3 regions of the Rhizobium sp. IY2 genome follow, and region 2 is predicted to be linked to each of the others. Evidence: predicted binding sites of a transcription regulator. Region 2 holds the regulator's gene; each other region holds the start of a gene.
What was found. The regulator LexA, encoded in region 2, represses DNA repair genes until DNA is damaged. The targets are predictions, from matches to a motif close to TGTTCNNNNTGTGTTCNG.
Positions count from the first base shown of each region.

Region 1: ACMUVN_RS15235 (DUF5680 domain-containing protein) is a predicted target of LexA. The motif match lies at 1,448-1,465, and genes of this name have one in related genera.
Region 3: ACMUVN_RS00030 (ImuA family protein) is a predicted target of LexA. The motif match lies at 1,677-1,694, and genes of this name have one in related genera.

Region 1 is NZ_JBLKNU010000003.1:326,883-330,158, forward strand. It holds gene ACMUVN_RS15225 (lipoprotein-releasing ABC transporter permease subunit) at 1-29, shown strand, start outside; gene ACMUVN_RS15230 (ABC transporter ATP-binding protein) at 44-727, shown strand; gene ACMUVN_RS15235 (DUF5680 domain-containing protein) at 736-1,200, opposite strand; gene dnaE (DNA polymerase III subunit alpha) at 1,702-3,276, shown strand, end outside.
Region 2 is NZ_JBLKNU010000001.1:1,522,992-1,526,267, reverse strand. It holds gene ACMUVN_RS07480 (ComEC/Rec2 family competence protein) at 1-1,026, shown strand, start outside; gene lexA (transcriptional repressor LexA) at 1,007-1,726, opposite strand; gene ACMUVN_RS07470 (VOC family protein) at 1,924-2,820, shown strand; gene kdsA (3-deoxy-8-phosphooctulonate synthase) at 2,817-3,276, shown strand, end outside.
Region 3 is NZ_JBLKNU010000001.1:3,879-7,154, reverse strand. It holds gene ACMUVN_RS00035 (Y-family DNA polymerase) at 1-950, opposite strand, end outside; gene ACMUVN_RS00030 (ImuA family protein) at 871-1,629, opposite strand; gene ACMUVN_RS00025 (hypothetical protein) at 1,804-2,067, shown strand; gene dinB (DNA polymerase IV) at 2,071-3,162, shown strand.

The DNA of each region.
Region 1 (3,276 bases), on a different contig from region 2:
ATCCGGTGCAGGCCCTGCGCTACGAATAAGGAATGCCGCCTTCATGAAACGCAACGTCGTTCTCAAGCTTACCGGCGTCGAGCGCCATTACGGGCAGGGCGATACGCTGCTCCCGATCCTGAAGGGCGCAGATTTTTCGATATCGAAAGGCGAAATCGTCGCTCTCGTCGCCCCTTCCGGCACCGGCAAATCGACGCTGCTGCATGTCGCCGGCCTCCTGGAGCATCCGGACGGCGGTGAAGTCAACATCAATGGCCATGCCTGTGACGGCCTGAGCGACGATAAACGTACCGCGATCCGCCGCAGCGAAATCGGCTTCGTCTACCAGTTCCACCACCTGCTGCCGGAATTCTCGGCGCTCGAAAACATCATGATGCCGCAGCTGATCGCCGGGCTTTCCTGGAAGGAAGCCGGAGAGCGGGCCGGCCAGCTTCTCGATTATATGCGCATCGGGCATCGTGGTTCGCACCGCCCGGGCGAGCTTTCCGGCGGCGAGCAGCAGCGCGTTGCGATCGCCCGCGCCGTCGCCAATGCGCCGACCCTGCTTCTTGCCGATGAGCCGACCGGCAATCTCGACCCGGAAACGGCAAGCTACGTCTTCGACGCGCTGGAAGCGCTGGTGCGCCAGTCCGGCCTTGCCGCCCTGATCGCCACCCACAATCACGAGCTTGCCCGCCGCATGGATCGGCGCGTCACGATCTCCGACGGCAAGATCGTTGATTTCTGAGGCTGTGCTCAGGGGATGACCAGCCCGCCGCGATAATCGAGCGCATAGGCCTTCCGGCCGTCGACCATGATGCATTCATGGCCGGTGAACCGCGCGCAGCCGCCTTCGCTGCTATCGATATAGCGGCCGAACGGATGATCGAATTCCATGCCGTCCAGAAACCGGCCCTCTCGATACATCGCCGAAAGTGCAGCCTTGATCACCGCTCCGGCTGCTGTGCCGTCGATGAGCTCAGGCGCAATGACGCAGCCGAAATAATTCATCGCCCAGGCGGGCTCTCCGGCAAACCACACCACTTCCTGCCCGGCGAAATCGGTGCCGCCGAAATAGCTGTCGAGATAGCGCCAGTCACCGCGTTCGTAACCGATATCGTGGGAACCCGGCCGGCACGGCGCGCGCGGCACGCCGCCCCCGACATAGGTCGCAGCCTTCGCCTCCACGATGAATTCATTCAGCATCGCAATGTCGAGCATGTCGTTCTCCCTTCGGCCCGATGCTGGCAAATAGGTCGCGACATGTAAAGAACAAAAAGAGAACTTCTGGTGGAGTAAGCGCATCACTTTGAGGGGAAGGCGGCCGCCCGAACACGATGTCTGGTCTGTGGGGGCGGGGCAAGGGCATGGCGGCCCCAGATCACAACAAGTGCCAGTTCGTGCGATTCGCCGCGCGCATCCGGGATTTTCCACACGCAAGAAAGAAGGAAAAGATTCCTGTTGACAACGGAACATACATGGAACAAATTGAAAACATAACGAGTAAAGGAGAGCCCGATGACTGACATGATCCGTGATATCGCAGCATTTACCTCCATCGCAATGTTCGTTGCCAGCTTCTCGCTCATCGTGATGGCGATCTAAAGTTTTCAGGGGACCGCATGGCAATCATGCGGTCCGGAGGCGGGACTTCTTCTGGACATCATCGCCCTCTATGCCGACAATGCGTCCGATTCATTCGGGTGATTGGGAAGGCATGTCATGGCGGATACGGCAAAGGGTTCAACGGGTGAGGCGACCGGCGGCACGCCGGGTTTCATCCACCTGAGGGTCCATTCCGCCTATTCGCTTCTCGAGGGCGCTCTGCCGCTGAAGAAGATCCTCTACAAGGCGACCGGCGACAGCCAGCCGGCGATTGCGATCACCGACACCAACAATCTGTTCGTCGCCCTCGAATTCTCCCAGAAGGCGATGGACGAGGGCCTGCAGCCGATCATCGGCTGTCAGGTCTCGATCGACATGGGAGATGGGTTGGAAACGGAAAAGCGCGGCGGCCAGCAAGCCCTGGTCAAGCTGCCGTCGATCGTTCTTCTCGCCGCGACCGATGCCGGCTACGAACGGCTCGTCGATCTCGTCAGCCGGGCCTATCTCGGCGGCGAAAGCAACCAGGCCGTTCATATCAAAGCCTCCTGGTTGGAAGAGGCCGGCACGGAAGGGCTGATCGCATTGACCGGCGCCCCGACCGGCCCGGTCGACATGGCGATCAGGGAAGGACATCCCGCCCAGGCGGAGGCCCGACTGCTCTTGCTGAAGCGTCTCTTCGGCGACAGGCTCTATGTCGAGCTGCAGCGCCACGGCACCTACGACAAGCGGCACGAGCAGAAGATTGTCGGGCTTGCCTATGCCCACGACCTGCCGCTGGTTGCGACCAACGAGGCCTTCTTTCCGACGCGCGACGATTACGACGCCCATGATGCGCTGATGGCGGTCGCGCACAACGCCATCGTCTCCGACGACAGCCGCTTTCGCCTGACGCCCGATCACTATCTGAAGAGCCGGGCCGAGATGGCCAAGCTCTTCGCAGACCTGCCGGAAGCGCTGGAAAATACCATCGAGATCGCCAGGCGCTGCTCCTTCGTGCTGAAGACCAGAAAGCCGATCCTGCCGCGCTTCACCGGTGCGACCGACGATGCCGAGGAGGCCGAACGCGCCGAGGCGAGCGAGCTGCGCCGCCAGGCGGTCGAAGGGCTGGACATGCGGCTGGCCACGCTCGGCATGTCGCCGGGTTACGAGGAGAAGGATTATCGCGAGCGGCTGGATTTCGAGCTCAGCGTTATCGAACGCATGCGGTTTCCCGGCTACTTCCTGATCGTTGCCGACTTCATCAAATGGGCCAAGCAGCATGACATTCCCGTCGGTCCCGGCCGCGGCTCGGGCGCCGGTTCGCTGGTCGCCTATGCCTTGACGATCACCGACGTCGATCCCTTGCGTTTTTCGCTGCTCTTCGAGCGCTTCCTCAATCCCGAACGCGTCTCGATGCCGGACTTCGACATCGACTTCTGCCAGGACCGCCGCGAAGAGGTGATCCGCTACGTCCAGGCCAAGTATGGCCGCGAGCAGGTGGCGCAGATCATCACCTTCGGTTCGCTGCAGGCGCGCGCCGCCCTTCGCGACGTCGGCCGCGTGCTGGAAATGCCTTACGGCCAGGTCGACAAGATCTGCAAACTGGTGCCGAACAACCCGGCCAATCCGACCCCGCTGTCCAAAGCGATCGAAGAGGAGCCGAAGCTGCAGGAGGAGGCGGCTAAGGAACCGGTTGTCGCGCGCCTGCTCGAT
Region 2 (3,276 bases):
GGTGTCTTCCTGACCTCGCTGATCGGCGGTTTCTCCACCGCACTGTTTTCGATCGAGCATTTTCATCGCCTGACCGCCTACGGCCTGCCGGCAAACCTCGCGACGATGCCGATCATCTCCTTCATCATCATGCCGGCCGGGTTGCTGGCGATGCTGCTCATGCCTTTCGGTCTGGACGTTTTGCCTTGGAAGATTGTCGGATTCGGCCTCGATCTGGTGATCGCCGTCGCCAAGACCGTGTCCGGCTGGGGTGGCGACATCGGCATCGGCCGCTTGCCCGCCTGGTATTTCGCGGTCGCCGTGGCAGGCTTCCTGCTGCTGACGCTACTCCGCACTCGGCTGCGCCATATGGGCACGTCGATCATATCAGTCGCAACGCTCATCCTGCTGGTTCTGCCGGTTCCCCGGCCGCCGGATCTGGTGATTTCGGAAGATGGCAGTCTCGTCGCGGTCGTCGAGGCGGCGGCAATGGCCTCCAACCGTGAAAACCCGCCGGATTTCATCTTCGACCAATGGCAGCGCGCGCTCGTCCTGCCGGCGCATGACCCGCCGAAGATGCTGGATGGTCCTGCTGTCCCGCCAGCGGGAGAGGACCGCCGCGTCAAGCTTTCCCGCGATCAGCAGAACGAAGCGAGGGCGGCGATGCGGGCGGCCGCAGCCGGCGGTGACGCAAACCGCTTTTCCTGTGTCAAGAAGGCCTGGTGCATATCAAGGCTTGGCAACGGTCATGTGGTCGCCGTCATCGACAATGCCGCCTATCTCGCTCCGGCCTGCGATGCGGCCGATATCGTGGTAACGTCGGTCCGCCTGCGTTTCAACAGCTGCCGCTCAGGCGCGACGCTCTTCACCGGCGAGACGTTGCGCCGGACCGGTTCCGTCGAGCTGCGCTTCGCCGAGGCCGGCATGGAGGTCACAACCGCATTCGATGATCTGTGGCGGCCATGGATCCGCCATCGCGCCTATGACTGGCGCAGCAACAGCTTTGTCGAAACCGGCCTGCAGGGTGTCAGTGATAGCGGCGAATAAGGCCGACGAGTTTGCCCTGCACCTTGACGCGGTCTGGCCCGAAGATCCGGGTCTCGTAAGCCGGGTTGGCCGCTTCCAGCGCGATCGAGGCGCCCTTGCGGCGGAAGCGTTTGAGCGTCGCTTCTTCGTCGTCGACGAGAGCAACGACGATGTCGCCAGGGCTTGCGGTGCTGCCATTGCGGATGATCACGGTGTCGCCGTCGAAAATGCCGGCGTCGATCATCGAATCACCCTTGACCTCCAGCGCGTAGTGTTCACCGGAGCCGAGCATATCGGCCGGAACGACGATGTCGTGGGTGTTGTTCTGGATTGCCGAGATCGGAACGCCGGCGGCGATCCGGCCCATGACCGGCACGGAGACTGAGTTGCCATTGTCGGCGACGGGTTTTGCAGGAGCGGGAGTGGCGACCGGCTGGGGCTTGCCCAGGCTGCCCTCAATGACGCTCGGCGAAAAGCCGCGCCGGGGCTGGATGCTGGGGCTATAGGCCTCCGGAAGCTTGATGACCTCGAGTGCGCGGGCCCGGTTCGGTAGGCGGCGAATGAAGCCACGCTCCTCGAGCGCAGTAATCAGCCGGTGAATCCCGGACTTCGAAGCGAGATCCAGGGCGTCCTTCATTTCGTCGAAAGACGGCGGAACGCCGGATTCCTTCATGCGCTCATGAATGAAGAGGAGAAGCTCCTGTTGTTTGCGCGTGAGCATCGACGTTGTGACCTCGTGATTGAAACAAATCCAGAACAGACACTATATGTTCCATATGTGTTCCGCAAGTAGCTAAATTTCCGTAAAACTTGGCGCCAACTCGTTGAGATTTTTATTTTCATTCGCCGGATTGGCCGACAAGTCTTGCCTTGCGCGGCACTGTCGCACATCTCTGCCGTGTGAGGAGAGGGGATACCATGAACGAGCATTCCGCCAAACCACGCCCGCTGGATCATGTCGTGCTGCCGGTCGTCAATATCGATCTGGCGCGCGAGAGGCTCGGCAAGCTGGGCTTTACCGTTGCCGCCGATGCGCGTCATCCCTTCGGAACGGAGAATGCCTGCGTCTTTTTTGCCGATAAGACCTATCTGGAGCCGCTCGGGATTGCGAGCGTTAGGGAAAGTGAAGCATCGGCGCGGCAAGGCAATGTCTTCACCGCCCGCAACCGCGCCTTCCGATTCCGCTGCGGCGAGGAAGGGCTTTCGGCGGTGGCCTTCGGCAGCGAGGATGCCGATATCGATCATCGGAATTTCGTCGGCGACGGAGCGAGCGCCGGCGAGATGCTGGCGTTCAGCCGGCCGATGACGATGCCGGATGGTTCTGAGAGCATTGCCGGCTTCAGGCTGGCCTTTGCCGGCGACCTGCGCGCGCCCGATCTCTTTCTCTTCACCGTCGAGCGCGTCAATCCGCTGCCGGCCGACCGCGGCGCGCTGGAGGCGCATGCCAATGGCGTCACCGGCATTGCCGAGGTGGTGTTTTGCGCGCCCGATGCGGCTGCCTTCGCCGCCTTCGTCAGTCTTGCCAGCGCGCAATCGGCAGTCGAGAACACCGGTTTCGGCGTCAAGATCGCGGCGTCGAATGTGAAAATCAGCCTGATGACGCCGGAGGGTTTGGAGGCCTATTTCGAGGTCGCCGTCCCATCCGCCGACCGCGGCCTGCGCGGCCGGGCGATTCTCTTCGCTGTCGCCGATCTTGCCGTGACAGAAGCGCATTTGGCTGCTAACGGGGTGACATATACGCGCAAGAACAATCGCATTCTGGTGAAGCCCGCGCCCGGGCAGGGCACGCTTTTCGCCTTCGAGGAAACACGATGAGCACAGATACGAATTCCCAAGTCAAGATCGGCGAGGGCCAGGGCCAGGTCACCTTTTCCAACACCGGCCGCCTGTCGCTGATTGCCGGCCCTTGCCAGATGGAGAGCCGCGACCACGCCTTCATGGTGGCCGGCACGCTGAAGGAGCTTTGCGGAAAGCTCGGCATCGGCCTCGTATACAAGAGCTCCTTCGACAAGGCGAACCGCACTTCGCTTTCGGCCGAACGCGGCATCGGCATTGAAAAGGGCATGGAGATCTTTGCCGACCTCAAGAAGGAATTCGGCTTTCCCGTCCTGACCGACGTTCATACCGCCGAACAATGCGCCGAGGTGGCAAAGACCGTCGATGTCCTGCAGATCCCGGCCTTCCTTTGCCGCCAGACCGATCTTCTCATCGCCGCCGCCAAGACCGGCCGCGTCGTCAATGTCAAGAAGGGCCAGTTCCTCGCTCCCTGGG
Region 3 (3,276 bases), 1.5 Mb from region 2:
TCTTTGAATAGCTTCGTCAGCCAGGCGACATCGCGCGCGGGTTTGGCGGTCCCGGCGCGGATGGCTTGCCGGGTGCCGTCGACCGTCTCGACAATAAGGTCGGCGCGACGGACGCCGAGACCCCTTCTCTGTAGCTCATCGACAAGCTGGACAACCAGCCGGGCGACATACTTGTTGATGGTCTCCGCGGCGCCGATGGGTTCAGCGAACGCCCTGCTGACTTCGACAAGCTCGGCTGTTCGGATGGGATCGATAGGCTCCGGTGTGCGGCCGAACATTTGGTCGAGGCGGCGGCCGATTTCCGGTCCGAAGCGGAGCGTCAGCGGGGCACGTGGCGTATTGGCGAGTTCGCCGATGGTCTTGAAGCCGAGTGTCCGCAGGTCGCCGACGATCTTCTCAGGGAGCCGTAGAAGAGAGATCGGCAGCTTCTCGACCGCCCGAACGGTCTCGCCCCTCGGAACGATGACGGTCTCGCGACTGATCGCTCTGGCGCATGCGTTTGCGGTACCCCAAGTGTCGGCGATGGCGACCCGTGTTGCCAGGCCCTTGGCGCGGAAGCGGTTGGCGATGCTCGTCAACATCCGCTCCTCGCCGCCCTGCAGATGGTCGGCGCCCTCCGTGTCTATGACGATGCCGTCCGGCGCGTCGACGGCGACGATCGGGGAATACTGGCTCAGCGCCCACATGGTGATGCGCTCGAGCGCCGCGGCATCGGCGGCGAGATCGGCGTCGATCATCAAGAGTCCCTGGAAAAGCGCCTGCGCCTTGGCGGCCGGCATGCCCACATGGACGCCGGCCTTCCTGGCTGCAGGATCGGCGGCCGACACCCAGCGTTTGGAGCCGCTCTTCGAAATGACGGCGATCGCCTGGTCAACGGGAATAGCGGGATCGGCCCGCCTGATCCTGTCGGTCGGCAGGTCGGGAAAAAATATCGATACGACCCTTGGCATCGCAGGCTCCTACTTCGAACTCGGCACACTCACCCGCTTTCACCCTCATCAGTTCCAAAAACCACCTCGCCCGCCCGACGCCTGGAACCGGCAGCTCCTCGCTTGGAATGACGCTCACCCTCCAGCGCGTGGTCGCGGCCGTCGGCTGCCCGAAGTCGCTGGCCTCGGTCTGCCGTCGCCACCGCCGCACTGCGAGCGCCATCGTGCCGGTCTTCTCGGCGGCAAGCTGCAGCCGGCGCGACGCCGCCATCGGCAGGCGGACAATCTCGCCTATCACCGCGCCGAGCCCGCCGTACGAGAGGCCCTCCTCCATATTGGCAAGGACGTCCTCCTCCTTGTCGGACTCGACGAAGACGACCCGGTTCGGATGCAGACCCGCCTGCGCCAGGGCCGGGAAGAACAGGTCGGGACGTGTCAGGCACCAGACGACCTTGCCTTGAGTGCGAGCGGCTATCCCGGCCACGAACAGGGCGGCGGCCGCACCATCGACGGTGCCCGCCCCGCCGCCAGCACACTCGTGCAGCGCCCCATAGGCCAACCCACCGCCCGGAAGCCGCTCGTCGATCTGTGCCACGCCGAAAGGCAAAACGCCTCGCTTGCGCTGACTGGCGCTTTCCAGGTGCGCAATCTGTTCGCGCAGGCCGTCGAGGACGGCGTTTGTGGCGACGGCTGAGTTCATGATCTCCCTTTGGCGGCAACCCGTTTTCAGCTTGAGAAACAGCAATATGTTCTGTATTTGTTCCTATGGCGCAAATGAGTCAATGCGCATGTGACCCGCTGAAGTTGAGCACGAGTGCAAGGCAAATAAATCGCCAGCGGATTCAATCGGATGACGAGGAAGGAATATTTTCGGATGCGCCGAACGCGGCTTGTGGACGATGCGATCCCTAGACTGAAAGATCACAAGGTCCCGGTGGTCGAACTCCTCTGCCGTGTGTGCAACCGCCATAGTGCGCTTGAGCGGAAAACGTTGGTGAAAGCGTTTGGCGCAAGCGTCACCTTCGCGGAAATCCGCCGGCGCATGGCCATGGGCTGCGAGCGGATGCAGGCGACCAAGGGTGACAAGTGTGGAGCACACTTCCCATGTTTGAGTGACGGTCTCGCTGATGGAAGCTAGATAATGACAGGCGAAGACAACCGCGAACGGCCGCGCAAGATCGTGCATGTCGACATGGACGCCTTCTACGCATCGGTCGAGCAGCGCGACAATCCGGAGCTGCGAGGTGTGCCGGTTGCTGTCGGCAGTCCTGCCGCCCGCGGGGTCGTGGCGGCCGCCAGCTACGAGGCACGCAAATTCGGCGTCCATTCCGCCATGCCTTCGGTGACCGCCCAGCGGAAATGCCCGGACCTCATCTTCGTCAAGCCGCGCTTTGATGTTTACAAAGCCGTGTCGTTGCAGATCCGGGCGATCTTCGCCGAATACACGCCGATGATCGAGCCGTTGTCACTCGACGAGGCCTATCTCGACGTCACTGAAAATCTCAAAGGAATGGAGATCGCGACGGAGATCGCCGCGGAAATCCGCGCGAGGATCAAGGCGGCGACGGGGCTCAACGCGTCAGCGGGTATCTCGTACAATAAGTTCCTGGCCAAGATGGCCAGCGACCTCAACAAGCCGAACGGCCAGGCCGTCATCACCCCGAAGAACGGCCCCGCCTTCGTCGAACAGCTTCCCGTCAAGAAATTCCATGGCGTGGGACCGGCAACGGCCGAGAAGATGCATCGGCTCGGGATCGAAACGGGCGCGGACCTGAAGGAGAAAACGCTCGACTTCCTCGTCGAACATTTCGGGAAGTCAGGACCATATTTCCATGGGATTGCTCGCGGCATCGACAATCGCCAGGTTAAGCCTGACCGTGTGCGGAAATCCATCGGAGCGGAAGACACGTTTTCGCAGGACATCCATTCCCATGAACCTGCGCGCGCAGGGCTTCAGCAGCTAATCGAGAAAGTCTGGAGCTACTGCGAGGCCAATGAGATCGGCGCCAAGACGGTGACCCTCAAGGTCAAATATGCCGACTTCAGCCAGATCACCCGCAGCAAGACCGTTCCCGCACCTCTGCCGGCGATCGCCGAACTTGAAGACGTGGTCGATATGCTTCTCGCGCCAATCTTCCCGCCGCGAAAAGGCATACGCCTGCTTGGCGTGTCGCTGTCTTCGCTGGAACGGCGAAGGTCCGAAACGACGCCGCAGTTGCGGCTCGCGCTTTAGACGCCGAGCAATGGTTGGAAGTGATCCCCACGGGACAGTGTGAGGAACGAACACTCCAGCTTTATGGAAGCCATCGAACCAAAGTTCCCCATCGCCTGGTAAGGCACATAACTT